DNA from 2 places in the Lysinibacillus sp. G4S2 genome. Region 1 is predicted to be linked to the other one. Evidence: a T-box and tRNA genes for the amino acid it is inferred to sense, from the RefSeq annotation. Region 1 holds a T-box; the other holds one or more tRNA genes.
The links. The T-box of region 1 lies ahead of tyrS (tyrosine--tRNA ligase). A T-box ahead of a tRNA ligase gene usually reads a tRNA of that ligase, here a tRNA-Tyr.
Positions count from the first base shown of each region.

Region 2: it has a tRNA-Tyr gene. The T-box ahead of tyrS (tyrosine--tRNA ligase) is inferred to sense a tRNA for this amino acid. The anticodon was not compared.

Region 1 covers NZ_JAUCFJ010000002.1:4,151,369-4,166,296, reverse strand. The annotation lists gene QUF91_RS21115 (beta-glucoside-specific PTS transporter subunit IIABC) at 1-1,174, shown strand, start outside; gene QUF91_RS21110 (6-phospho-beta-glucosidase) at 1,366-2,802, shown strand; gene argC (N-acetyl-gamma-glutamyl-phosphate reductase) at 3,742-4,776, shown strand; gene argJ (bifunctional glutamate N-acetyltransferase/amino-acid acetyltransferase ArgJ) at 4,850-6,082, shown strand; gene argB (acetylglutamate kinase) at 6,045-6,833, shown strand; gene QUF91_RS21090 (acetylornithine transaminase) at 6,936-8,066, shown strand; gene QUF91_RS21085 (hypothetical protein) at 8,124-8,303, opposite strand; gene QUF91_RS21080 (NAD-dependent epimerase/dehydratase family protein) at 8,583-9,464, opposite strand; gene QUF91_RS21075 (transglycosylase domain-containing protein) at 9,560-12,727, opposite strand; T-box leader at 12,830-13,033, shown strand; gene tyrS (tyrosine--tRNA ligase) at 13,108-14,376, shown strand; gene QUF91_RS21065 (hypothetical protein) at 14,431-14,853, shown strand; gene QUF91_RS21060 (cobalamin-binding protein) at 14,850-14,928, opposite strand, start outside.
Region 2 covers NZ_JAUCFJ010000002.1:5,259,961-5,274,888, reverse strand. The annotation lists rRNA gene QUF91_RS26880 (23S ribosomal RNA) at 1-977, shown strand, start outside; rRNA gene rrf (5S ribosomal RNA) at 1,166-1,281, shown strand; gene mbcS (acyl-CoA synthetase MbcS) at 1,495-3,072, opposite strand; tRNA gene QUF91_RS26865 (tRNA-Asn) at 3,341-3,417, shown strand; tRNA gene QUF91_RS26860 (tRNA-Glu) at 3,533-3,607, shown strand; tRNA gene QUF91_RS26855 (tRNA-Val) at 3,681-3,756, shown strand; tRNA gene QUF91_RS26850 (tRNA-Tyr) at 3,771-3,854, shown strand; tRNA gene QUF91_RS26845 (tRNA-Gln) at 3,870-3,944, shown strand; tRNA gene QUF91_RS26840 (tRNA-Lys) at 3,957-4,029, shown strand; gene rocF (arginase) at 4,324-5,229, shown strand; gene sigW (RNA polymerase sigma factor SigW) at 5,363-5,926, shown strand; gene QUF91_RS26825 (anti-sigma factor family protein) at 5,940-6,566, shown strand; gene cdaA (diadenylate cyclase CdaA) at 6,716-7,552, shown strand; gene QUF91_RS26815 (CdaR family protein) at 7,545-8,678, shown strand; gene glmM (phosphoglucosamine mutase) at 9,001-10,353, shown strand; gene QUF91_RS26805 (type 1 glutamine amidotransferase domain-containing protein) at 10,707-11,228, shown strand; gene glmS (glutamine--fructose-6-phosphate transaminase (isomerizing)) at 12,141-13,943, shown strand; gene QUF91_RS26795 (TnsA endonuclease N-terminal domain-containing protein) at 14,096-14,928, shown strand, end outside.

The DNA.
Region 1 (14,928 bases):
TACATTACTTGTTGTTGTACCGATTACCTTCCTCGTTATTGGACCTATTGCAACATGGGCTGGTCAACTTTTAGGACAAGGAACAATTTGGATTTATGAACTAAGCCCATTAGTGGCCGGAGCTTTTCTAGGTGGTTTGTGGCAAGTGTTTGTTATTTTCGGTCTGCACTGGGGTTTAGTTCCAGTTGCGATAAACAATATTTCGGTTTTAGGCTCAGATCCAATTTTAGCATTGACATTTGCGGCTTCATTCGCACAAATCGGAGCTGTTCTGGCAGTGTGGATTAAAACGAAACAGCAAAAGTTGAAAACTCTTAGTATTCCAGCGTTTATTTCAGGTATTTTCGGCGTCACCGAGCCTGCGATTTATGGCGTGACCCTTCCATTGAAAAAACCGTTTATTATGAGTTGTGTTGCTGCGGCTGTCGGAGGAGCAATCTTAGGAGTGTCGGGGACTCGTAGTTTTATGATGGGGGGGCTAGGAGTCTTTGGTATTCCAACCTTTATCGATCCGGAAAACGGGTTCACTGCTGGATTTTCGGGCGCCATTATCGCGATTCTTGTCGGTTTTGTACTAGCTTTTATCCTGACATTTTTATTTGGAATGGGAAGAGGAACAAAAACGGCGCAAGCTGCTGGAAATACGCTAGCTGCAACACAAAATACGGACCGCGAAGAACCTGAAATGCCTGTTGAAGATGTGATTGCGAGTCCATTAACAGGTGAATTGATGAGTATATCGGATCTGAAAGATGCAGCATTTGCATCAGGTGCACTCGGAAAAGGAGTTGCCGTTGAGCCTGTAGAAGGGAAATTATTTTCACCCATTTCCGGAACGGTTTCTGCGCTTTTTCCAACAAACCATGCGATTGGGATTACAACCGATCGAGGGGTAGAAATTTTAATTCATCTAGGGATGAATACTGTTCAACTTGATGGGAAATATTTCACTGCTCATACAGCAATAGGTGCTCGGGTAGAGAAAGGGCAGCTTCTGATTGAATTTGAGATTGCGTCAATTAAGGCAGCGGGATACGTTGTAACAACACCAATCGTTGTGACCAATTCGGATAACTACAATCTAGTGATAACGGAAGTTAAGCATGTTGAAGTCGGTGATCGTTTAATCGAGTTGGAGGGAGTAACTTCAGGCAGTAGTTTGCCACTTCTTTAAGTGATAAGTTTGTGTTCAGTCGGAGGGGAAGCCTCCACCGACAGATGTCGCAATTTTGAAGGGATTGGGGTAGTGCACATCCTTTTAAAATCTAGTCGTAAGTGATCTCTGTTTTATCAATAAGAAGGGAAGCGTTGTTGAACTCATAAAGCACGTTTTCCCTTCTACTACTATTGTAAAGGAGTTTTAGTATGTCTAATTTAGTATTTCCTAAAGACTTTTTATGGGGCGGTGCGATCGCTGCCAATCAGGTTGAAGGTGCTTCTTTTAAAGATGGAAAGGGATTAACTATTGTTGATTTGCTACCGACCGGCCAAAAACGCTGGGAAGTGATGACTGGACAAATCAATTCCTTTCAACCAATCGAAGGAGAATACTACCCTTCCCATGAGGCGATCGATTTTTATCATCATTTTAAAGAGGATATTGCTTTGTTTGCAGAAATGGGATTCAAAGCGCTACGTGTTTCCGTGGCTTGGGGACGAATTTTCCCAAATGGTGATGAGGAGCAAGCAAATGAGGCTGGCTTGCAGTTTTATGATAATTTATTCGACGAACTTATAAAACATGGAATTGAACCCGTCGTGACGATTGCTCATTTTGATGTACCTGTTCACTTGATCGAAACGTATGGCAGTTGGCGAAATCGAAAAATGGTCCATTTTTTTGAAACGTACGCAACAACTCTTTTTACTAGATACAAGGATAAAGTAAAGTACTGGATGACATTTAATGAAATCAATATGCTTCTGCATGCACCATTTTTAGGCGCTGGTCTTGTTTTTAAAGAGGGAGAGAATAAACAACAAATTCAATATCAAGCAGCACATCATCAGCTTGTCGCATCTGCACTTGCTGTTAAAGCTTGTCATGAAATTATACCGAATGCAAAAATCGGCTGTATGTTAGCAGCGGGATCTTTCTATCCAAATACATGTCATCCGAATGATGTTTTGAGTGCGATAGAAAAAGACCGTGAGTCCTATTTCTTCATTGATGTGCAATCACGAGGCCAATACCCAAGCTATGCAAAGCGCATTTTTAAAGATCACGATTTGACGATTGAAATGGAAAAAGAGGATGAAGAACTTCTGAAAAATCATACCGTTGATTACATCGGGTTCAGCTATTACGCAACCAGGGTAACAAGCACGGATCCTGAAGTATTGAAAAATACGACAAGTGGGAATATATTTGATTCTGTTGAAAATCCGTATTTAGAAAAGTCGGAATGGGGTTGGACGATTGATCCTAAAGGTTTCCGGATTACAGCGAATCAGTTATACGATCGCTATCAAAAGCCTTTATTTGTGGTTGAAAATGGTCTTGGTGCTGTCGATAAAGTAACTCCTGAAGGCGAAATTAATGACGATTATCGAATTGACTACTTAAGAAAACACATTGCGGAAATGGCTGAAGCAATCAAGGATGGCGTGGAGATAATCGGGTATACAAGTTGGGGACCGATCGATCTGGTCAGTGCTTCTACGGGTGAAATGAAAAAAAGGTATGGCTATATTTATGTTGACAAAGATAATGAAGGCGAGGGATCGCTAAAGAGAATGAAAAAGAAGAGCTTTCACTGGTACAAGAAAGTGATTGCATCCAACGGAGAAAATCTCGATTAACGAAATCCGATTGAAATTGGAGCTTGAATCAACTTTTCGCCAGTTTCGCTTACAAGAAGGTAAAATGTACCCTTAGTAAAGGATATTTAAAAAAAGGTTAGGCAACTTTTTGAAGCTGCTGTCTGTTTTTTGCAGGCGGCAGCTTTTTTATGTGCTGGGCATGTCTGTCAACTAGGTGTGGGCGTTGGGCCAAGTGCAAGGGGGAAATCCGCCGCCTCACGAATCGCAATCGGAGCATGCGAATCGATAAAAGAACAGGCGTGTTGATTAGGAAAAAATAGGTTTATTATTGAGCGATGAAAGGGTTTTTCTTGTTGCTATTTAGTGTCGAGCCCCAAATCAGAATCGCTAAAGCTACTTCCGTCGTTTTATAGGAATACTTTGAAGATTTAACGAAACAAAATCGCTCTTTATCGAAACTTTTTGAGCTTTTATCGAAACAAAATCTCATTTTATCGAAACTATTTGGGCTTTTATCGAAAAACAAGCTCTTTCTATCAAAGAAATCAACCACATGTAATGATGAAGAGCTTATAGCGAGGGCTACTCGACGCTCACTCGCAGGAAGCCTTGCTCTATGCGAAAGCGAAGCGTCAGCGACAAATTGTTTTATCTGTGCGAAAGCGAAGCGACAGCAACAAAGCGAGTAGCCCGTAGCGGAAATCAGATCCTTCTAATTTAATTAGGGTGGATAAAATGGTTAATCAACACATCTGAAAAAAGCATTAAATACCTCAACTAACTGATGGGGTAATTACTATAAAGTCGGAGATATTGGTGAATTATTCTCCTTGTTTTATAGCGTTTAGTTATCCAAACTTTTTTCAAAATCATTCATTAAATGAAGTTTGTGAAAATTAAATAAATAAATAAAAATTCAGTTGACTTAATAATTATGCAGACGTATACTAATTTTAACTTATTTCAGAGGTGAGTGTATTGAAAGTAGGAATTGTAGGTGCAACCGGATATGGTGGATTAGAACTTATTCGATTTTTACATAATCATAAAGCAGTGGAGCGGATCGATTTATTCACATCTTCAGAAGAAGGTGTCATTTTTTCTTCTAAGTTTGGTCATCTCGTTCATATTGCCGATACACCATTACAAAAAATTGATTATGAGGCTTTGGAGAAATTTGATGTTGTTTTTACAAGTACGCCTTCTGGGGTGACAAGTGAGCTATTACCTCCATTGGTAGGGAAAGGTCCTAAGTTAATAGACTTGTCCGGGGACTTCCGTTTAAAAGATCCAGCAAGCTATGAAAATTGGTATGGTAAAAAAGCGGCACCATTGGACATCATCCAACAAAGTGTTTATGGCTTAACTGAATGGAATGCAGAGCATGTTCAACATGCATCTCTTATCGCAAATCCTGGGTGCTATCCAACAGCGGTTTTGCTTTCGTTGTTGCCGTTGCTAAAAGAGCGATTGATTGATCCGAGCTTTTTAGTGATTGATGCAAAAAGCGGGATTTCAGGAGCTGGCAATAAGCCTTCACAAACGACGCATTTTAGTGAGGCGAATGAAAGCTTCTCCATCTATAAAACGAATACACATCAGCATATACCAGAAATTGAACAGTCCATTGCTATGTTTGCAGGTGTCGATACAACCATTTCTTTTAATACTCATTTAGTGCCAATGACAAGAGGGATTTTATCGACCTCATATGCGCCTGTTATGCCTGGTGTCACAGAGAAGCAGTTAGTAGCTTGTTTACAGAATACTTATGAAAAGCATCCGTTCGTGCGTATTGTTACAGATGTCAATAGCCTAGGAACAAACCGTGTCAAAGGTTCGAACTATTGCGATATTTTCGTGAAAGTTGATAGCCGTACAAATCGTGCCACAATTGTAGGCGTCATCGATAATTTGGTCAAAGGCGCTGCAGGGCAAGCCATTCAAAATATGAACGTTCAATTTGATTTACCGCAAACGACAGGACTGGATGTCGTACCGTTCTTTATTTAATGTTCTTTATTCAAACATCGATTGAAAATGATGAATCTAGGTTAGGAACTTCACGTTAAGGAGGAATCGATTTATGACATTACTAGCATCAACAAATATTATGAAAAAATTATCAAGTAAAAATATTGTTTCACCAAAGGGCTTTAAAGCTGCGGGTTTACATTGTGGATTAAAACATAAGAAAAAAGATTTAGCTGTGTTATTCAGTGAAGTACCAGCAAGTGTTGCAGGTGTATTTACAACGAACGCTGTGCAGGCAGCACCTTTAAAAGTAACGAAAGAGGTTGTGTACACAACGAAGAAAATGCAGGCGATGATTGTTAATTCCGGAAATGCTAATGCTTGTACAGGAAAGCAAGGTGTGAAGGATGCGCTAACAATGCAGTCCCTTATGGCAGAAAAGCTCGGCATCGATGCGAATCTGGTAGGGGTTTGCTCAACAGGTGTCATCGGTGAAATTATGAATATGGAGCCAGTGGCAAATGGGATAAATCAGTTAGAGCCAATGGATAATTTAGAAAATGCTATTGATTTTGCACAAGCGATTATGACAACAGATACGGTTATGAAAAACACAAGTTATAGCACGATTGTTAATGGTAAAGAGGTTATTATCGCAGGGGTTGCAAAAGGTTCGGGTATGATTGAACCAAATATGGCAACGATGCTAGGTTTTATAACGACAGATGCAAATATTGAATCAGATGTCTTACAGTTAGCATTATCTGATATTACAAATATGACTTTTAATGCAATTACGGTTGATGGCGATACATCTACAAATGACACAGTAGTTATAATGGCAAACGGCTTAGCAGGTAATGAAGCTTTAACTCCTGCCCATCCAGATTGGCAAAACTTCTACTATACATTGAAAACAGTAGCACAAGATTTAGCAAAAATGATTGCCAAAGATGGTGAGGGGGCAACAAAGCTAATTGAGGTTGAAGTTGTAGGGGCAATTTCGGATGAAGAGGCACGTAAAATTGCTAAAACCGTAGTAGGTTCTCCACTTGTGAAAACGGCAGTATTTGGCTGTGATGCGAACTGGGGCCGTATTATTGCTGCAGTAGGCTACAGTGGTGCAACAGTTGATCCGGATAAAATTACGATCCAAATTGGTGGCGCAACAATGGTCGAAAAAGGTGAGCCGGTTCCATTCTCAGAAGATGAATTAATTCAAATTTTAAAAATGAATGAAGTGAAAATCTATGTGTCACTTGGTATGGGTGAGGGCAAGGGGCATGCTTGGGGATGTGATCTAACTTATGACTACGTTCAAATCAATGCATCATACCGCTCGTAAACGTATGGTCATTAAGCTTGGTGGTAGTACACTAGAAGGCTTAAACGAGTCGTTTTTTATGAATTTCAAAAAACTCCAAGGGAGCGGTGTAGAGCTTATTATTACCCATGGTGGTGGCCCAGCCATTAACCGTGAACTTGCGGCGCGCGGGGTAGAATCACATGCATTAAATGGTATTCGTGTAACGAGCGAAGCTGCAGTTGCTATAGTTCAGTCAACGTTAATAGGAAAGGTCAATCCAGCCCTTGTTCATGAATTAACAACAGCTGGTATCGCAGCTATTGGTTTAAACGGCTTTGATGGTCAGTTAATCGTAGCAGATTATCTAGACAAAGATGTATACGGTTTTGTTGGTGAAGTAAAAGCTGTCAACACATCTTTGTTAGAAGCATTAATTAGTGCGGGTATTGTACCAGTTATTGCTTGTGTTGGTGCAGATGAATATGGTCAGGCGTTAAACATTAATGGAGATACGGTAGCGAGTGAAATAGCACTAGCTTTAGATGCAGATAGTCTACTGCTTGTAACGGATGTAAGTGGTATTCGAATTAATGATGAGTATCAATCAGAAGCGACGTCTTCCTTAATTGATCAATGGATTGAGGAAGGCCATATTTATGGTGGAATGATACCTAAAGTTCAAGGAGCTCTTGAATGCTTAAGTGCAGGTATTCCATCGGTGCAAATTGTAGGAGATTCCTTAGAAGGTACGACGATTTTAGCCTCAACCAGTATAAGTCATTCTTCATAATAGTGAAGATGGAGCGTTCTAATAATTTACTGGTAGCAGTATTATTTAGAGAAGATGTTTGAAGATTTTTGCCTATGCAAACTATTAGTAGGGGTTGATAAAATGAGTGCTTTATTTGGAAACTATGGCAAACGCCGTGCCCAAATTGTCAAAGGGCAAGGAACTGTAGTAGAAGATTCTGCTGGGAAAAAATATTTAGATTTTACAAGTGGAATCGCTGTAGTGAGTCTTGGTCATGCACATCCTGCGATTGTGAAGGCTATTCATGATCAAAGTGAAAAACTTTGGCATATTTCCAATCTATTTGATATACCTGGTCAGGAGAAAGTTGCGCAAAAATTAATAGCAAATACACATTTTTCTAAGGCATTTTTCTGTAATAGCGGTGCGGAAGCGAACGAAGCGGCTATCAAGCTAGCGCGTAAGCATACGGGGAAAAATCATATGATTACATTTGAAAAATCTTTCCATGGGCGAACTTTTGGAGCGATGTCCGCAACAGGTCAGGACAAGATACATAATGGCTTCGGTCCACTTGTTGAAAAATTTACGATTCTCCCATTTAATGATGTGGTAGCTCTTGAAGAGACCATTGATGATTCTGTCGCAGCTATTATGTTGGAAATGATTCAAGGTGAGGGCGGTGTTAACAGTGTATCACCAGAATTCGCAGCGGCAATAGCTAAAGCCTGTGAAGACAAAGGAATTTTACTGATTATTGATGAGGTTCAAACCGGTATTGGACGAACAGGAACAAGATATGCTTATGAGCAAACTGTATTAAAACCAAATATTGTGACATTGGCGAAGGGGCTAGGTGGTGGTTTCCCTGTCGGTGCAATGCTTGGAACAGCTGAGCTATATGAAACATTTGGTCCTGGTACACATGGGACAACATTTGGTGGGAATCCGTTAGCGATGAGTGTCGCAGAAACCGTACTTGATCATATCTTTGAACCTGCCTTTTTACAAAATGTACATGAGCTATCTACGTATTTTGTTAAGCAGTTGAAAGAGAGTCTACCGTCTACGTATTCGGTGCAGGGTCAGGGTTTACTTCTTGGCATTGGTTGTGGCGATATTGAGGTAGCTCCGTATATAGCTACTGCAGAGGAAAAGGGTTTATTATTAGTAGGTGCAGGCCCGAATGTTATACGTCTATTACCTCCGTTGACCGTGTCAAAAGAAGAAATCGATGAAGCAATTGCGATTTTAAAAACGATATTGCTATAGTATCCGGACAATTAAATACGATAAAAAATGAATCTGCTAGACTTCTTTTAAAGAAATCTAGCAGATTGTTTTAATGCTTAATTTATCATCATGACGTGGGGTTGATTTCCGTTCCGGCTGGGCGCTTTGTAGCTGACGCTTCGCTTTCGCGCAGAGCAGAGCTTCCTTGGGGCGTCCGATGAGCCGCTTCACTCGCGATGCTCGCTCCAGGGTCTCATCTGTGACGCTAATCCCCAAGGAGTCGCCCAGCCAGAACGAAGATCAACTTATATACTTAGAATACGTTTTAAAAAAATGTCATCTGCAACTTTTGGGTAGTTTAGTAAAATCTTATCCCGCATAAAGGGGCAGTAATTTATCTGTACCGAAAGCAAAGCGTCAGGTACAAGGCTCTCACCTCGAATTTAGGCTAAAGCAAAGAATGATGTAGGGAGAGTAACTGCCCGTAAAAGCCCGATTGGTGAAGACTAATAATCAGAGGGGGGGAAGAAACCCCCCTCTGATTAGAGTTTCACTTTATTGCAGCTCTTTTACTAATGTTTTTACTAGAGCAGGGAGCCAATCATGAAGCTGGCTAAATGTAAAGCCTGCTGCTTCGGCCTTTGTAGTTGACATATACCAATCTGCTGGGATCCCGTATGGTGACAGCGACTTTTCGTCGCCGCCTACAAGTGAAATTTTTGCATACTTTCCGCTTGCTTCTTCAATAAGCCCCATCAAATCTTTTAACGAAATTGCATCTGTTGCTGTTGCATTATAAGGTCCTTCAATTGGTGTAATGCCAGCAAAATATAAAAATGCAGCTGCTTCGTCATCCGTAATAAAGCTCATTTTCGCTTCAATATTTGGGAATGAAATAGGCTGTTCCTGTAAAATTCGTTCAACGTGAAAATGTAAACGGCGTGTATAGTCGTTCACACCCATAACAATTGGGAAACGTACTGCGACAACAGGGAACGTAGCCTCTTTGAAAATTACTGCCTCCGCTTGTCGTTTTCCTTCACCATATGAAAAATCTTCACGGTTGCCCATTTGAACTTTATAATCATAGGGGTTAAAATCTTCTTCTGTTTTGACAGTGCCGTCTATTTCGCAGGTTGATAGAGTAGAGGTGAAAACCAGCTTTTTCGTTTTACCTTCTAAAATTTCACAGATTTGATGAGCCTCGTTTGGAGAATAGCAAATATTATCATAGACAATATCCCACGTTGTACTTGATAGTGCCTGTGACAACGCAACTGCATCATCTCGATTAACAACTAGTTGCTTCACCTTTGTGCCAAAAGGATTTCCACTTTGACCACGTGTTAAAATAGTTACACTATGTCCATTTTGAAGACAGAGTTCAACAAGCTTTTTACCAAAAAATCGAGTGCCTCCTAAAATTAAAATGTTCATATTTTTCCCACCCCTTCAAATTAGTAGTCTCCTCTTCATAATGACAAAAAAACAGGCATACTACAATTTAAAAGTAATTGTAGTATGCCCATTTATTATTGGGTTGGTGGCGGAGGAGGTTGAGTTGTATTTCCGTTGTTTCCTCCGTTAGAGCCATTCCCGTTATTTCCGGAGCCACTGCCGTTATTGGAGCCGTTTCCGTTATTCCCGGAGCCGCTGCCGTTATTGGAGCCGTTTCCGTTGTTCCCGGAGCCACTGCCGTTATTGGAGCCATTTCCGTTGTTTCCGGAGCCACTGCCGTTATTGGAGCCGCTTCCGTTGTTTCCGGAGCCACTGCCGTTATTGGAGCCATTTCCGTTGTTCCCGGAACCATTGCCGGTATTTGAGCCATCTCCATTATTACCACCAGAACCATCGCCATTTTCTGACCCGTTACCATTATTGTCCGAATCATTTTCGTCAGTAGGTGGAGTTGTTGGTGGAAGCTTTTCTTCCTTGTCTTTTTGTTCAGGTTCTTTTTTACTTCCGCTTCCACCAGTAGAAACGACATTGGATTGCGGTGAAGTTAAACCTGTAATGTCTACAGCGACAACAGCATAGGCTTGCCCGCCTGCAACCCTCATACTTTGTGATGATTCAGGTACTGATCCTACAAGTGTTCTACCACCGTTTGTTACGTTATAGATCCGATAACCGACTACATCATTTGAAGAGCCTGACCAAGATAATGTATTGCCATTAATCGAAGCACTTACTGCTCCAGGAGAATTACGGTCTGCTGGGAAATTAACAGCTGATACTGATGAATTCGATAATGACGAATTTTTTGGTAATAGGCTTGCCGGATTACCGCCAAGTGGACCTAGCATTCGTTTAATAAATGCCTGATTAATACCTGCACCGCCTGCTTTTACAAATTCTCGTGGTGTACTAGGAAGTGCATTGTATGTTTTACCCTTAATCGTAACTACACTAGAAGAAGCTAAGCTATCATCTGGCCGCGAAGGTAAAAATACTTTCGCATTAAACAAGTCAGAGCGCACGAGACCAGCATTCGCACATGCTGCAGAAGGCGCTAAACCAGAAATACCGCAGAATGATGCAGTCACAACGTTTTTAGGTGCCTTAAAGCTAGTATTAGGGTCAATTAATTTCGGATCTACATCATACACAGAATTCATCAATGTTCCCCATAGCTTGTTAATACGCACACTAGGTTGCTGATACGTATTGTTAAATGCATACAGTGATTGATTTTGATCATAACCCATCCATACTCCAAGAGAGACATTCGGGTTATAGCCGACTAACCAAACATCTTTATAGTTTTGTGATGTACCAGTTTTAGCAGCGAAGTCAGAAGAGAATTTTAGTGTATTTTTTGCAACTGTACCCGTTCCTTGTGTTAACACATCTCGCATCATATCTGTAACGATATAAGAAGTTTCAGGACTAAATACTTGTTCAGGTTTAACTTCGTGTTTATAAATAATATTTCCATCTTGGTCTTCAATTCTATCAATCATATAAGCGTCGATGAATTGTCCACCGTTTGCAAAGGTTGCGTAGGCATTGGTGTTCTCTTCAACAGTAATACCTTCTTGAACTCCCCCAATCCCAGCTGAAAGGTTTGTAAAATCATCTGGCTGTAAGGTTGTGATCCCCATTTTTACTAAATAATCAGCAGGACGTTTGTTAAGAATATCGTAATATAGACGTAAAGCTGATAAGTTTTGTGAACTCGCTAATGCCTCACGTGCAGGGATAAGCCCTCGTTCATCGCTAGCAATATAGTTGCTCGGACTCCAACCACCAATAGAGAATTTTACGTCAACTAATGGGCTACCTGCACCGATTACACCGTACTCTATTGCAGGTGCATATACGAGTAAAGGCTTCATTGTTGAGCCATTTGAGCGTTTTGCCTGTGTAGCATAGTTATAACTTTTTAATTCAAAATCACGACCACCGACAAAGCTTAAAATACGTCCAGTATTATTTTCAATTAAAATACTTCCGACCTGTACAGGCATCTGAACTTCAACTTCTTCACCTGTTGTAGGGTCCTTTTCTTTAGCTGTATACGTATGACCGTAATATTTAAAGTTTTCCGCTGCTTTTTGCATCGCATCGTACATATCCTTATCGATTGTCGAATAAATACGATAGCCTTTCGAACGGACATCGCGATCTGCTAGGATCATATACTTATCTTTTAATTTTTTTTCATTCTTTAAGCGTTCTGGATCAATACCATCTTCTTTTGCTAATTTTTCAGCAATAATTTCTTTCGCGCGACTTTCAAGCTCATAAGTTAGCCATGGGTAGCTATCCTCAGCGTGTATCTCTGGTGCACGGAAGTCAGCAGTGATGTCATAAGCGAGCGCTTCGTTATACTGAGCTTCGTTAATATAACCTGCGTCTTTCATACGATAAAGAACAGTTTTCATGCGATCAATGCCAGGTTGAAGAGCTTCTTCACTTTTAAGTACGCCTGTATTTGTAAAAGGTGTGTAAGTAAAAGGTGCTTGAGGAATACCAGCTATGTACGCCGCTTGTGGAAGCGTTAAATCCTTCGCTTTTACGCCGAAAATACCTTCAGCAGCTGTTTCAACTCCAGCGATATTTCGACCTGAAGAGTTACGACCATATGGAATAATGTTTAAATAGGCCTCTAAAATTTCTTCTTTTGTCATAAAGTGCTCTAAACGCATAGCAAGTAAAATCTCTTTTGCTTTCCGTTCATAGGATACTTCATTTGTTAATACTTGGTTTTTAATAAGCTGCTGTGTTAGCGTAGAACCCCCTGTTTGAGTAGAAGAGTTTGTTACGTCTTGAAGAAGCCCGCGAATAACGGCCTTCGGAACTATTCCGTTATGTTCACGGAAATACTCATCCTCTGTCGCTAATACTGCATTAACTACATCTGGTGAGACATTATTTAGTGATGTTTCACGACGTTCTAAATCTGTACGTAATTTTCCGATATAAATATCGTCGGCAAAATAAATCTCACTAGTTGAATCGTAGTTAAAAATTTGAGTTCGTAATTCATCTTTAGAGCGCAACGGCTCTTCTTTTACGAGTGAAGCGAAATAGCCAGCACCAACTGAACCGACAAATACAGTGCCTACCAATGCAAAGATTAAAAATAGTAAAAATAAATTCCAGATAACACTTCCGGAAATGCGTAATTTCTTCATCCATTTTCGTACTAATAATTCTTCGATCTTTGCATTGATTTTCTCAATCCAATCTTTCAATGTATCGACCTCCTAAAATCTTGTTTATTATAGCACATATTGTTTTGGCTCGAACATAGTTATTGACAATGAAAAAGAATCGTATAAAATAATGCTTATAGTTTTCTAGTGAAGAAGAGCTTGCAGTAGTGTCTATATTCCCTGTTTAGAGAGCCGGCGGTTGGTGAAAGCTGGTCATAATGTAGAGACGAATTACGTGCTTGGAGCTTAGACGTGCGCGCCTGCGATAAAGGCGGTTGAATGAAGAGGAAGATGGATGACATCTTCAAGCCGGGTGGTACCGCGTTAGTGATTAACGTCCCTGCATGCAATGTTTTTGCGTGTGGGGACTTTTTTGTTTCTCCCTACACGAAATTATTAAACACATAGGAGGAATAAAAATGACGAACGAATTATTACAAGACTTAGAATGGCGCGGATTGTTATATCAACAAACAGATGCTGAAGGTATGACCAAATTATTAGATGAACAATCTGTCTCTTTATACTGTGGTGTTGATCCAACTGCGGATTCCATGCATATTGGGCATATTGTGCCACTTTTAACACTACGTCGATTCCAAAAAGCGGGTCACCGTCCAATTTTGTTAGTTGGTGGTGCGACTGGTATGATTGGAGATCCGTCAGGTCGCTCTGAAGAACGCCAATTACAAACAGTTGAGCAAATTGATAAAAACGTTCAAGGTATCCGTAGCCAATTAGAGCGTATTTTTGACTTTGCAGAAGATGGTAATGGTGCTCAGTTAGTTAATAACCGTGACTGGATTGGTAATATAAATACGATTGAGTTTTTACGTGATTATGGGAAATTAATTAACGTGAACTACATGTTAGCAAAAGATACAATTGCATCACGCCTAGATACAGGGATTTCATTTACTGAGTTTGCGTACACGTTAATTCAAGGTATTGATTATAATCACTTATACAACCATTACAACTGTCGCATTCAAGTAGGTGGCTCTGATCAGTGGGGGAATATTACAACTGGTTTAGAAGTTATTCGCAAAACACATGAGGAAGAGACAAAAGCCTTTGGTATAACAATTCCTTTAGTAACGAAAGCAGATGGTACAAAATTTGGTAAAACAGCTGGTGGTGCTGTATGGTTAGATGGCAAGAAAACTTCCCCATACGAGTTCTATCAATTCTGGATTAATGCTGCGGATGCTGACGTTGTAAAATACTTAAAAATCTTCACATTCCTTTCTCGTGAAGAAATTGAAGCTTTAGCAGTATCTGTAGAAGAGGAACCACATTTACGTAAGGCACAAAAAGCGCTAGCTGAAGAAATGACTCGCTTAATTCATGGTCAAGAAGCATTAGACCAAGCAATTCGTATTACAGCTGCTTTATTCTCTGGTGACTTAAAAGCACTTTCTGCTGATGAAATGAAGGATGCGTTTAAAGATGTTCCTTCTATTGAAATGGCGAAAGAAGATAAAAATATTGTGGACCTATTAGTGGAAGCTGGTATTTCACCTTCAAAACGTCAAGCTCGTGAAGATGTAACGAATGGTGCGATTAGCGTTAACGGTGAAAAGGTCACTGAATTAGAATATGTCATCGACGGTAAAGATCGTTTAGAAGATGCATTCAGCATTGTTCGTCGCGGTAAGAAAAAATACCATATGGTGAAGTTTGTTTAATTCAGACTTATACAACAATACGACATCCCCTCAATATTTGAGGGGATGTCTCTTTTGGATGAAAATAAAATGGTTAAGGAAATCTCTAGCCGCTATGCTAGAAGATACAAGATAAGTAAAATGGTTGATCTTCGTTACGGTAGGGTGACTCCTTGGGGATCAGCGTCACAGTTGAGACCCTGCAGCGAAGCGGATGTTTTTGCGAAAGCGAAGCGACAGCAACAAATGTTTTATCTGTGCGAAAGCGAAGCGACAGCAACAAATGTTTTGTCTGTGCGAAAGCGAAGCGACAGCAACAAATGTTTTGTCTGTGCGAAAGCGAAGCGACAGCAACAAATGTTTTGTCTGTGCGAAAGCGAAGCGACAGCAACAAATGTTTTATCTGTGCGAAAGCGAAGCGACAGCAACAACAACAAAGCGCCCGCCGGAACGGAAATCAACCCCTCTCTTTGCAGAAGAGCCATACTTTTATTTTAGCAATCTAAAAAACTTGGAAGCTTTATGTGCTTATATTCTTTGGGGTGAAGCATATTCGCAAGCTTCAATGCACCC
Region 2 (14,928 bases), 1.1 Mb from region 1:
TCCTAAGGTAGCGAAATTCCTTGTCGGGTAAGTTCCGACCCGCACGAAAGGCGTAACGATCTGGGCACTGTCTCAACGAGAGACTCGGTGAAATTATAGTACCTGTGAAGATGCAGGTTACCCGCGACAGGACGGAAAGACCCCGTGGAGCTTTACTGTAGCCTGATATTGAATTTTGGTACAACTTGTACAGGATAGGTAGGAGCCAGAGATCTCGGAGCGCCAGCTTCGAAGGAGGCGTCGGTGGGATACTACCCTGGTTGTATTGAAATTCTAACCCATGCCCCTTAGCGGGGTAGGAGACAGTGTCAGGCGGACAGTTTGACTGGGGCGGTCGCCTCCTAAAAGGTAACGGAGGCGCCCAAAGGTTCCCTCAGAATGGTTGGAAATCATTCGTAGAGTGTAAAGGCACAAGGGAGCTTGACTGCGAGACCTACAAGTCGAGCAGGGTCGAAAGACGGGCTTAGTGATCCGGTGGTTCCGCATGGAAGGGCCATCGCTCAACGGATAAAAGCTACCCCGGGGATAACAGGCTTATCTCCCCCAAGAGTCCACATCGACGGGGAGGTTTGGCACCTCGATGTCGGCTCATCGCATCCTGGGGCTGTAGTCGGTCCCAAGGGTTGGGCTGTTCGCCCATTAAAGCGGTACGCGAGCTGGGTTCAGAACGTCGTGAGACAGTTCGGTCCCTATCCGTCGTGGGCGTAGGAAATTTGAGAGGAGCTGTCCTTAGTACGAGAGGACCGGGATGGACACACCGCTGGTGTACCAGTTGTCTTGCCAAAGGCATCGCTGGGTAGCTATGTGTGGACGGGATAAGTGCTGAAAGCATCTAAGCATGAAGCCCCCCTCAAGATGAGATTTCCCATTACGCAAGTAAGTAAGATCCCTCAAAGACGATGAGGTAGATAGGTTCGAGGTGGAAGTGTGGTGACACATGGAGCTGACGAATACTAATCGATCGAGGACTTAACCACAATGTTTGAAACATTCAATGCACCGTTTATCCAGTTTTGAAAGAATAATTCTTCTTTCATCAAGGGTTTCAAGATACGAGTAGTTCGAGGAAGAGATGGAGAGAGGGAAGGAGCGTACTCAAGTACGTGACTGACTGAACGACAGAAGCTGACGAAGAAATACGACGTATATTGAAAGCCGAAAATAGTCTAGTGATGATGGCAAAGAGGTCACACCCGTTCCCATACCGAACACGGAAGTTAAGCTCTTTAGCGCCGATGGTAGTTGGGGGCTTCCCCCTGTGAGAGTAGGACATCGCTAGGCGCAAAAAGTCGCTGCTGATAAACTCAGTAGTGGCTTTTTTTTGTCTTCATTCAGCAAATCTTTTCTGTGCGAAAGCTAAGCGACTGCAACAAATGTTTTTAACGAAAGCAATAGGGGAACTTATTTTAAAGAATAGCAAAGTGTAAATAGTAATATATATAAAAGACATTTCAACCGAGTAATGATCGATGAAATGTCTTTTTTTATTATATTTTATACAGTTGCTGCTCGTAGGTCTATACGACGAATCTTGCCAGACGTTGTTTTTGGTAGTTCATCGATAAAGACGATACTACGAGGATATTTATAAGGTGCTGTTAATGCTTTAACGTGCTCCTGTAGCTCTTTTGTTAACTCGTCTTCATCTCGATCTCTGAAGCTTTCTCGCAAGATGACGAAGGCTTTAACTATATTTCCTCTAATTTCATCTGGTGCTGCAACAACAGCACATTCTTGTACAGCTTCATGTTTATTTAAAGCATCCTCTACCTCAAATGGACCAATTGTATAGCCTGATGAAATAATAATGTCATCTCCTCGACCTTCAAACCAGAAGTAACCGTCTTCATCACATTTTGCTTGGTCACCAGTAATATACCAATCGCCACGGAAGGCAGCTTGTGTACGTTCAGGTTCGCGGTAGTACTCTTTAAATAGAGCAGGAGATGTTTTGTGTACAGCAATATCTCCGACTTCTCCAATCGGTACCTCGTTACTTTCATGATCTATAATACGCACAATATTGCCTGGGGTAGGAACACCCATTGATCCCGGACGTAATTCGATATTTTCAAGTGTGCCGATTAATAAAGTATTTTCCGTTTGGCCATAGCCATCGCGCACTTTAAGACCAAAGTTGTTCTTAAATGTTTCGATGACAGGTCGATTTAATGGTTCACCAGCAGAAACGGCACTACGTAGAGATGATAGATTATAGTCTTTTAAATTATCAATCTTCGCCATAATTCGATATTCAGTTGGCGTACAGCATAATACATTGACCTTCTCATCTTGAATCAATTGAAGGTATGTTTTTGCATCGAATCCTCCGTGATAGACAAATGCAGTTGCACCCAACATAATAGTAGATAAGAATGGGCTCCAAATCCATTTTTGCCACCCTGGAGCTGCTGTAGCCCATACTAAATCACCTTCGCGTACACAAAGCCATTTAGAAGCGGCTGTTCTAATATGTGCATATCCCCAACCGTGCGAATGAACAGCTCCTTTTGGTTTGCCAGTCGTGCCAGATGTATAAGAAAGAAATGCCATATCATCTCGTTTTGTGGCAGCTGCTGTAAATGTATCTGGCTGTGTACTAGCCAATTCATCTAAAGATGTCCAATCGCCTGTAGCAGTACCAATGATCAATTTATTATTTAAAGCCTCTACTGAAGAAGTAATACGATCAACTTCACTAGTGAACGCTTCATAGGCAATTACGGCTCTTGCAGAAGAGTGCTCCATACGATATTCTAAATCACTTGCACGTAACATTTCTGAACATGAAATAGGAACAATACCAGCCTTTAGACAGCCAAGGAAGACAAAGTAAGCCTCAGGCAGACGTGGAATAATAACTAATACGCGATCTCCTTTTTGAAGCCCCTTCTTCGTAAAGGCATGCGCGTATTGATTCATTTTTTGTACAAGCTCAACATAGGAAATTGTTCGGCGCTCTTGTTGAGTATTTAGCCATCGTATTGCTTGACGATTACTATCTTGAGAAAATTTCTCCAATTCCTCTGTAATATTATAAAATTCTGGTGCAATTAAATCATTTGTTACCATGTGAACATTCCTCCCCCAAATAAATCTAATAGAAAATTCATAAAACTATTTCTATTTTAACAATTACAATAATATACAGCAAGAATATTTTGTACATAAGACAGAAATATTAGATTAAATAGAGAACTATTATCGTATTAGTTAATGTATAGGAAAACTTCGACAAAAAATATAAAAAATTTCATGAAAAGTATTGCATAATTTATAATGGTTGCTATAATAATAAATGTACTTGAGAGGTTTTAAAAACCAAATTGAATACTATTGTTCCGAAGTAGCTCAGTTGGTAGTAGCACCTGACTGTTAATCAGGTTGTCGCAGGTTCGAGTCCTGCCTTCGGAGCCATTTTTTTGCCCATTTTTAAGTTGAAGTTATACATATAAAAAGTTACAAAAAAGTGTTGCAATAATAAGCAAATAGTGTTACAATAAATCTTGTCTTGTTTGAGACGTTAATAGATGGCCCCTTGGTCAAGTGGTTAAGACACCGCCCTTTCACGGCGGTAACACGGGTTCGAATCCCGTAGGGGTCACCATTTTAAAAACTTTGTAGTAATGCAAAGGCTTAAAAAGAATATAAACTGTTAAGAAATACACACCTGTTTCTATGGAGGATTAGCTCAGCTGGGAGAGCATCTGCCTTACAAGCAGAGGGTCGGCGGTTCGAGCCCGTCATCCTCCACCATAATGTGTTATTTCGGAGGGGTAGCGAAGTGGCTAAACGCGGCGGACTGTAAATCCGCTCCTTAGGGTTCGGCGGTTCGAATCCGTCCCCCTCCACCAGTTTTTATAAATGATTGGGGTATAGCCAAGCGGTAAGGCAACGGATTTTGATTCCGTCATGCCTAGGTTCGAATCCTAGTACCCCAGCCATTTTTCTTTTATGAGCCATTAGCTCAGTTGGTAGAGCATCTGACTTTTAATCAGAGGGTCGAAGGTTCGAGTCCTTCATGGCTCACTTTTTTATAAAATAATACATATTCAAAAGTGTTACATTAACTACAGATACTAATCTCTTGCTGAAAACAGCAGGAGATTTTTTTATGTCTTTTTTCTGGCTCTTCACCGAAATATGTGCTTGACTGCACATTCCGCTCCGCTTTGCTCGGAATGCGACCAGGGGACTCGCGTTCCGCAGCTTCATATACCTTCATACCATTTAAATTGTATAAATATGCAGAAAGTTGTTAGGTTGAGCCAAGGTGGATATAGGCTTTACAATAGTCTTACAACTTAAAGGGGGTATGAAAAAATGAATAAACTAAATATTTCTATTATTGGTGTGCCAACTGATTATGGACAAACACGTAGAGGAGTCGATATGGGGCCAAGTGCTATCCGCTATGCAGGTGTAGTAGAACGCTTGGGAGCAATTGGTCATGAAGTACATGATCAAGGGGATATACGTGTTAGTCAGAAACAAGAGGGCACTATTGTCGATAAACAACTACTGAATTTAGAGGAAGTAATTGATGTAAGTACATTATTAGCAAATAATGTAAATAAAGCGGTGGAACAGAAGAAGTTTCCACTTGTATTTGGTGGTGATCATAGTATTGCTATTGGAACGCTTGCAGGGCTTGGGGAGCATTACAAAAACTTAGGCGTTATTTGGTTTGATGCGCATGCTGACTTAAATACACCTGAAACGACACCGTCTGGTAATATACATGGGATGCCGTTAGCTGTTAGCATTGGACTAGGTCATGAACGCTTAGTGCAAATTCGTAATTATGCACCGAAAATTAAACCTGAAAACGTCATTATTATTGGGGCACGTTCTGTAGATCCAGGTGAGCGTGAATTGATTCGTCAGCAAGGAATCAAGGTGTACTCAATGCACGAGGTAGATCGTCTTGGTATGACGCGTGTAATGGAAGATGCTCTTTCCTATTTAAGAGAGCGCAATGTAGATGGTCTGCATTTATCACTCGATCTAGATGGGTTAGATCCACTGTATACTCCAGGGGTGGGGACACCTGTACCTGGTGGTATTACGTATCGAGAAAGTCATTTAGCGATGGAAATGATTCAGGAGTCAGGTATGCTAACATCTGCAGAATTTGTTGAGGTTAATCCAATTTTAGATGAAAAGAATAGAACAGCAGATGTTGCCGTTGCATTAATGGGTTCTTTATTTGGTGAAACACTAGTTTAAAGAAATTTAACAAAAATTTGCCTATTGCCACAATGTATAAAAATTTTTTGATATAATTAATAATAAAATGAAACTTTTCTTATAAATGGGTCGTATAGTATAAGACAGTTGTAAAGGTGGAGAAATCAACACAATGGATGCGTTAGTAAACAAGAAAATAAAACAAGTGCTTAAAGGCGATCAAAACGCATTTGCCGATATTGTGAGTCTCTATCAGCACAAACTGTACCAAGTATGCTATAGGATGTTATCGAACAAGCAAGAATCTGAGGATATTGCACAGGAAGCGTTTGTTCGTGCCTATATGAACTTGCATACTTTTGATCAGAAAAGAAAATTTTCGACGTGGCTTTATCGCATAGCGACAAACCTCTGCATAGACCGTATTCGGAAGAAAAAGCCGGATTACTATTTAGATGCGGAAGTAGCTGGTACAGAGGGGCTTGATATGTATTCGCAAATCGCAGCAGATGACCAGCTACCAGAGGAACAGGTAGAGCAAATGGAGCTACAAGATCGAATTCAATATGAGATTGGATGTTTGCCGGATAAATATCGTTCGGTTATAGTATTGAAATATATTGAAGAATTATCTTTGCAGGAAATTAGTGAGATTTTAGATATGCCTCTTGGAACGGTGAAAACGAGAATTCACCGCGGACGTGAAGCATTACGTAAGCAATTAAACAATCTGTAGGAGGGGAAGCGTCATGAATACTTGTCCAGAGCATATAATAGACTATATGCATGATTATTTAGATGGTGACATTAGTCGTGAGCATGAGCAAGAGTTAAAACAACATTTGCACACATGCAGTGATTGTAAACAATTGATGCAGGAATTGAGTGAAACAATCGCCTTTGTGAAGAGTGCTTCCCATATTACAGCACCTCCGCATTTTGAAGCAGCCGTGATGGCTCGTTTACCGAAACCCAAAAGTCGTGTAGGCATGCAAAAATGGATTCGCCGGCATCCGTTCTTTGTGGCAGCAGCAGTTTTTTGTTTATTCATGAGTGCAACTTTACTTGGTACTTTCATGGATGACCAGCATTTCTCCGTGACTAAACAACCAAACCTAGTTGTTGAAGGACAGACGGTTATTGTGCCGGAGGGGGAAGTTGTCAAAGGCGACATTGTTGTTAAAAATGGTGATTTAATTGTTGAAGGTGAAGTGGATGGCAATGTCACAGTTATTAACGGACAATATATGGCATCTTCAGCAGTTGTTTCAGGTAAAATAGAGGAAATTGACGAAGCATTCGAATGGCTCTGGTATACGATCAAAAATTCAGTAAAGGATGCCATGACATTCGATGAGAAACAAGCAACTAAATAACACTCTATACGTCCTAAAAGATAGTGCACGTGAGAGGCTGAAAGGTCTACTCTTTTGAGTAGACTTTTTATTTGAAAAAAGTTACATTTGTTAAGAATGTGCTATACTTAAATGTGTATGGATTCGCAATGAAAAGTGGGGGATGCCACATGCAAATTATCGAACAATTCGCTGATTTAACACCCGTGAATATTGTTATTAACTTCATAGATGTACTGCTTGTTTGGTACGTTGTTTACAAAATTTTAACCCTCATTAAAGGTACGAAGGCTGTCCAATTATTAAAAGGAATTTTCGTAATTATTATTGCGCGTATCGCTACTGATTATTTAGGGTTACAAACATTAGGTTGGATGCTAAAGCAAGTTATCGAGTTCGGTTTCTTGGCGATTATTATCATATTCCAACCTGAGATAAGACGTGGTCTTGAACAAATTGGTCGAGGAAAGCTATTCCAACGTTCAACTAGTCAAGAGGAGGAAGAGCAAACGAGACTTATTGAGGCCATGAAGAAATCTGTTAGTTATATGGCCAAACGTCGTATTGGGGCGTTAATTTCTATTGAGAAAGAAACTGGTCTAAATGAATATATCGAAACAGGTATAAGTCTAGATGCTGATATCTCATCTGAGTTACTGATCAACATCTTTATACCTAATACACCACTTCATGATGGAGCGGTTATTATGCAGAAAGATAAAGTAGCGGCAGCAGCTTGTTATTTACCGCTTTCTGAAAGCCCGTTTATCTCCAAAGAGCTTGGGACACGCCACCGTGCCGCACTTGGCTTAAGTGAAGTGACAGATGCTATTACTATTGTCGTATCAGAGGAAACTGGCGCCATTAGTATTTCACTGAATGGTAATCTACATCGAAATCTTTCTCTAGAGGAATTCGAAGAACTGTTACGTAAAATGTGGTTCGGAGCAGTGCAAGAATCAAATGCATCCTCTAAGTTGACTTGGAGGGGGAAAAAGAATGGATAAAATGATGGATAGCCCTCGGGTGTTAAGAATCATCGCATTATTTCTAGCTATTTTGCTATTTTTCTCCGTACGTACTGAATCGTCTTCTTCAAATAAAACAATAATAAATGAGCAAACAGCGGTAATTCGCGATGTACCAGTAGATGTTTTTTATGATGATCAGAACCTCATTGTTACTGGCATACCAAAGACCGTGGATGTTACGATAAAAGGTCCGTTGCCACTTGTTATACAAGCACAGACAGCGAAGGATTTCTCCGTATTCGCAGATTTAAGTAAATTACTAATTGGTGAACATAACGTAGAGCTGAAGTACGAGAATATTTCTGATAAGTTGCAAGTTACATTAGACCCAGCGACTGTAAAGGTAAATATTGAGGAAAAGGTCACGCAGGAATTTCGTGTTGACCCTGAGATGAATCAACGTTTAATTGAAGAAGGCTATATATTAAAGGGCATGACTGCTAATCCAGCTACGGTGTATGTTACAGGTGCCAAAAGTATTATTAAAAATATTAGCTCTGTAAAAGCTACTGTAACGGGTGAGCAAGGCCTGAAAGAACCGTTCTCACAGGAAGCGACAGTTAAAGTACTAGATCGTGATTTAAATAAGTTAGATGTGAAGATTGAACCAGAAACGGTGAAGGTACAAGTAGATATTGGAGCATACAGTAGAGAGTTGCCTGTTGTGCTTAAGGAAGTAGGGAAAGCGGCGGATGGTATTACCGTCAATAAATTAACATTTAGTCCTACAATGGTGAAAGTGTATGGTAGAAAATCTATCTTAGATGCTTTAACGGCAATACCAATAGAGGTGGATCTATCAAAAATTACAGAATCAAAAACTTATGAATTTGATGTGAAATTACCAAAAGGTGTGACAAAAGTATCTGATCCGAAAATTAAAGTGAAAGCAGATATTTCGCAGGTAGAGCAGGAAAAAACAACAACGACTACAACAACGACTACAACACCTGCTCCTACACCAACACCTGACACTAAGCCAGATACTAAACCTGATACTAAACCTAAGCCTAATCCTAATCCGGCGCCTCCATCAGAGGAATCTAGCACTCCTACTGAGGATCACACGCCTACTGAGAAAACAGAAGATATTGATTCTTAAACAATAACTGACTATAATTTTATTTTGATTCAGTAGAGATTTCGTTCTCTTTTGGTAAGGGTATTCATTTTCGGTTTTGAAACACTAACGAAAACAAAGTACTCAGGCTAAAATCAAAATACCCTATGCTAAATTAATCTGTGCTGATTAGAAAGTGTAACTCATTACAAGCCGGATAAAATTTGCATAGGGGCATAATTAATAGTTACCAGTAAATGAACGAAAATAGACTTTTCCAAAAGTAAGCAGATGAGCGGTCTAGTTAGTTGTCAGTGTAGACAAGCATGACCTCCGTCTTGCATTGAAGGAGAGAATAATCAAAATGGGTAAATATTTTGGAACAGATGGCGTCCGTGGCGTCGCGAATAGTGAATTAACACCGGAGTTTGCATTTAAACTTGGCCGCGTAGGTGGCTATGTTTTAACGAAGGATGCAACTGACCGTCCAAAGGTTTTAATCGGTCGTGACACACGTATTTCAGGCGAAATGCTTGAAGGTGCACTTGTAGCTGGTCTTTTATCAATCGGCGTAGAGGTGATGCGTCTTGGTGTTATTTCTACACCAGGTGTGGCTTACCTTACTCGAATTATGAGCGCAGATGCAGGCGTCATGATTTCAGCTTCACATAACCCAGTTGCTGACAATGGTATTAAATTTTTCGGTCCTGATGGCTTTAAGCTAACAGATGCGCAAGAAGCTGAAATCGAAGCGATACTAGATGCACAAGAGGATACATTGCCACGTCCAATCGGGGCAGATTTAGGATCTGTAAGCGACTACTTCGAAGGTGGACAAAAATATATTCAATACTTAAAACAAACAGTGGATGAAGAATTTGATGGTATCCATGTAGCATTAGATTGTGCACATGGTGCTACGTCTTCACTAGCTACACATCTATTTGCAGATTTAGAAGCTGATATTTCAACGATGGGTGCCTCACCAACAGGTTTAAATATTAATGACGGTGTTGGTTCAACACATCCAGAGGGCTTAGCTAAATTTGTTACAGAAAAGGGTGCTCATGTTGGCTTAGCATTCGATGGCGATGGTGACCGTTTAATCGCAGTAGATGAAAAAGGTACCATTGTTGATGGTGACCAAATTATGTTCATCATTGGGAAGCATTTGAATATAGTTGGTCGTTTGAAAAAGCAAACAATCGTGTCGACTGTTATGAGTAATATGGGCTTCTACAAAGCTGTTGAAGATAATGATATGCATAGTGTACAAACAGCTGTAGGTGATCGTTATGTCGTAGAAGAAATGCGTGCTAATGATTATAATTTAGGTGGCGAGCAATCAGGTCATATTGTTTTCCTAGACTTTAATACAACTGGTGACGGCTTATTAACAGGTATTCAGCTTGTCAACATTATGAAAGCTACAGGCAAAAAGCTGTCAGAGCTTGCATCTGAAATGAAAATTTTCCCACAACGTTTAGTCAACGTACGTGTAACAGACAAGCATGCCGTGACGGAGAATGAAAAGGTTGCTGCAGTGATTGCTGAGGTAGAAGCAGAGATGGCTGGTAACGGTCGCGTTCTAGTGCGTCCTTCTGGTACAGAGCCACTTGTACGAGTAATGGTGGAAGCGGCTACAGAGGCAGACTGCGAGCGTTACGTAGAGCGAATTGCAGATGTTGTCCGTGCTGAAATGGGTTTAACAGAATAAACAGTTTATCTTCATTCCGTTGGTGATAAACGCCTACTGAATGAAGATAAAGCCTCCGGACACATTGTTTGTCTGCGCGAAAGCGAAGCGACAGCAACAATTACGCCAAGGCGATATTGATTAACTCGATTTCCTTTAATAGGAAGTCGGGTTTTTTTATTAGGCACAAGAAAGTGATGGATAGAAAAGCGAAAGTTGTGGATAGAACTATCGAAATGATGGATAGAAAAGCAAAAGTGACGGATAGAATGCCTTTGTGCTTGGAAGTATTGAAAGCTCGCCGACGAAATGAATGTTTTTGAAGAGAATGGGAACATTAGTATAGAGTCACATTAACAAGGAGTTGTATTGTAATGGCTAAAATTGCTACAGTGATTACTAATATGTTTGAGGACGCTGAATTTACGAGTCCAAAGGGAGCATTAGAAGCGGCAGGTCATGAACTAATTACGATTGATACGACAGCTGGCATTGAGGTAGAGGGTAAACATGGAGAGAAGGTAAAAATTGATAAAGCTATCGATGAGGTAACGGCTTCTGAATTCGATGCCTTGTTCATCCCAGGTGGTTTTTCTCCGGATGTATTACGCGTTGATGATCGTATTGTGGCATTTGTAAAGGAATTTATGGATGATATGAAACCGACCTTTGCTATTTGTCATGGACCTCAACTCCTCATTACAGCAAAAACATTAAATGGTCGAGACACAACGGGCTACAAATCGATTCGAGTAGATTTAGAAAATGCGGGTGCGATATTCCATGACGAGGAAGTATTTGTTTGCCAAAAACAATTAGTAACGAGTCGTACACCGGAGGATCTGCCGGCATTTAATCGAGAAATCGTAAAATTATTGGAAAGTAAAGAAGATTAATCATAAAAGGCACAAGCGAATTTACCTGTGCCTTTAAGTACTAAATTTTATTACAACAACCCTACTTCTTTTTAACGCTATAATGGCATTGGTAGTTTGCCCAAGTCCAATAACAGTGTAAATGCTTCATAGCCACCACCTGTTAGAAAGCCAATTAATCCCCCGATACTTAATCCTAAAAACAGGAATCCACCAATCGCCTCAAAATCTGCGGGATTACGAGTTTCGTAATACTGCTGAAAGCATCATTTAAATCCTCAGATTCCTCAAAGTTACTGGCGAATTTTATTTCCTTCTAAGAGAAAAAGATTGCTAGAGCGCAGAGACTTAGCATCATATTTTTAATAGGAATTTCCAATTGTTGTTTTATAGCAGATGTTTGTCTACATTTTGTCACTAAAAAGGAGGATAAGTAGGTGTTTTTTATAACGAAAATTTGACGTATAGCATATGATTGAGTATGATAGTGAAGTTGAAGATGAGGTCCGACCTTATCATTTAACGAGCGCATAAGGAGGGAAGGAAGAAAGCGCAAAAGCGGAAAACAATTATAGCGCCTGAGCTGAAGAAATTGGACGAAAGTATCTTCAGCAGACGAGGTGGAGGTTTATCGAAAATTCGGCGGATGCCTCCCGATCGACATACCCGATTGTCACTTTTCATTTTGAAAGCATTTGAGTGATTGAATGTACAGAAAATGGAGAAGGTATAGTTAAAGCAATAGATAAATAGAGAAACCTCTCGTATCGAACGATAACTATTCAGACGGCTGAATGTTGATAATGTGCATGTATTTGTATGCTTATTTTATTAAAAAATTAAGCATGGCTTTTACATTCATAAAAAAATTCGATAGGTAGAGGTCAAATTTGTCATTGCGTCAAATTGACAATATCGGAGGATAAGAAATTTATGTGTGGAATTGTAGGATATATTGGTGAATCAGATGCAAAGGAAATTTTATTAAAAGGTTTAGAGAAACTAGAATACCGTGGCTATGACTCAGCGGGTATTGCAGTACGCAATGAAGAAGGTGTAACAGTCTTCAAAGAAAAAGGACGTATTGCAGATTTACGTGAAGCTGTAGACGAAGACGTTGCTGCTAAAATTGGTATTGGTCATACACGTTGGGCAACTCATGGTGTGCCAAACCGTTTAAATGCGCACCCTCATCAAAGTACATCAGGACGTTTTACGCTAGTGCATAATGGTGTTATTGAAAACTATCATTTATTACAAAAAACTTATTTAAAAGGCATTCCGATGAAATCTGATACAGATACAGAGGTTATCGTGCAATTAGTAGAGCTATTTGTGAAAGAAGGTCTAAGCACAGCTGAGGCGTTCCGCAAAACTTTATCTTTATTACACGGCTCTTACGCATTAGCTCTTTTAGATGCAGAAGAGGCTGACACAATTTTCGTTGCGAAAAACAAATCACCACTTTTAGTAGGTGTTGGTGATGGCTTCAATGTTGTAGCTTCAGATGCGATGGCGATGCTACAAGTAACAGATCAATATGTGGAATTACACGATAAAGAGGTCGTAATCGTACACAAAGCTAAAGTTGAAATTACGAAAATAGACGGTACAGTAGTAGAGCGTGCACCATATACAGCAGAGCTTGATATGAGCGATATTGAAAAAGGTACTTACCCTCACTATATGCTTAAAGAAATGGATGAACAGCCAACAGTTATTCGTAAAATTATTCAAGCATACGAAGGCGAAAATGGCGAATTGACAATCGACGCTAATATTTTAGAAGCGTTACAAGCAGCAGACCGCCTATACATTATTGCAGCCGGCACAAGCTATCATGCAGGCTTAATCGGTAAGGAATATTTTGAAAAAATGGCCGGTATCCCAGTAGAAGTTCATATTTCAAGTGAATTCGGCTACAATATGCCATTACTATCAGAAAAACCATTGTTCATCTTTATTACACAATCAGGTGAAACAGCAGATAGCCGTCAAGTACTTGTAAAAATTAAAGAGCTTGGCTACCCAACGTTAACAGTGACAAATGTACCTGGCTCTACACTATCACGTGAAGCGGATCATACGCTTTTATTACATGCAGGTCCAGAAATTGCAGTAGCTTCAACAAAAGCGTATGTAGCACAGGTAGCTGTACTTGCTCTAGCAGCATATGTAACTGCGAAAGCTAATGGCAAAGGCTTAGAATTCGATTTAAAACAAGAGCTTGCGATTGCGGCAAACGGTATTCAAACAATTATCGATTCAAAAGATGTATTAGAGGATATCGCAGAGGACTACTTAAAAATCGCACGCAACGCATTCTTCATCGGCCGTAACATAGACTTCTATGTAAGCCTTGAAGGTGCTTTAAAGCTAAAAGAAATCTCTTACATCCAAGCAGAAGGTTTTGCAGGGGGCGAATTAAAACACGGTACGATTGCCTTAATCGAAGAAGGTACACCAGTGTTTGCTCTTGTAACACAAGCAGCAGTAGGCTTAAACATCCGTGGTAACGTCAAAGAGGTAGCTGCACGTGGAGCATACCCATGCATTATCGCAATGGCTGGCGTAGACGAAGACGGTGACCGTTTAGTAATCCCTCATGTACATGAATTACTAACACCACTTGTATCTGTAGTGCCATTACAATTAATCAGCTATTACGCAGCACTACACCGCCGCTGTGATGTAGATAAACCACGTAACTTGGCTAAATCAGTGACTGTTGAGTAAGTGATGAGAATGTATAAAAAAGATTGTAGAATTGAAATAAAGTCGCGATGTTTATAAAAAAGATGCGACGTTTAAAATAAAGTCGCGATGATTGTAAAAAAGTTGCGAAGCTTTACCCCTTTGGTTATTATTTAGCCAAAGGGGTGTTTTTTATGTCTAAAAGAACTAGAACATCTAAAGTTGAAAAGTGGATTAAAGAAGGTCGTGGCTCGGGAATTGGTGCCGATTATAAACCGTGGTTAAATATTCAAGATGTTTCCTCATTGGGAAGATCCACTCGTTTAAAAGGTATTAAAACGAAAAGGCAGCACGAATTTTTATCAGATTTGGAACGAAACTACTTTTATTTAATTGAATATTCGGATTTTGTCGTTGATATTCGAGAACAATTTCCTTTATTGCCGTTGGAAGAAACAATTGTCATTGCTGATGAATTAGGTCTAAAACATCCTACAGACCCTAAAACGAATGAGCCAGTTGTAATGACAACGGATTTTTTATTAACGGTAGAAAAAGGAAATGGGTTAGTAGAGCTTGCACGAACAATAAAAATGAAAGATGAGCTACTAAAACAACGAGTTATTGAAAAGTTTGAGATTGAACGAGTTTATTGGGAGCGAAGGCAAATTGTTTGGGGCATTGTAACAGAGTTGGAGATTCCTAAAGAAATGGCTCGGAATATTAGCTATATTCATGATTATTATGATATTCAACAATATGATGCTTTTCAAAATGTGAACCGACAACATATTGAAGATTTAGCAATGGCACTGTTACAGAGAATATTATGTGAAAGCAAAAGCCTTAGAGAAGTTACAAATTTATTTGATAAAGAGACACATATGCCTTTAGGAAGTGGTATGACGCTATTTTATCATTTACTGGCACAGAAAATCATTCGGGTAGATATGTTAGAGCCGTTAAACGTGGAACAAATAGTTGTTATTCAATCAATTGATGAAAGCATGTTGAAGAAGGTGAGATA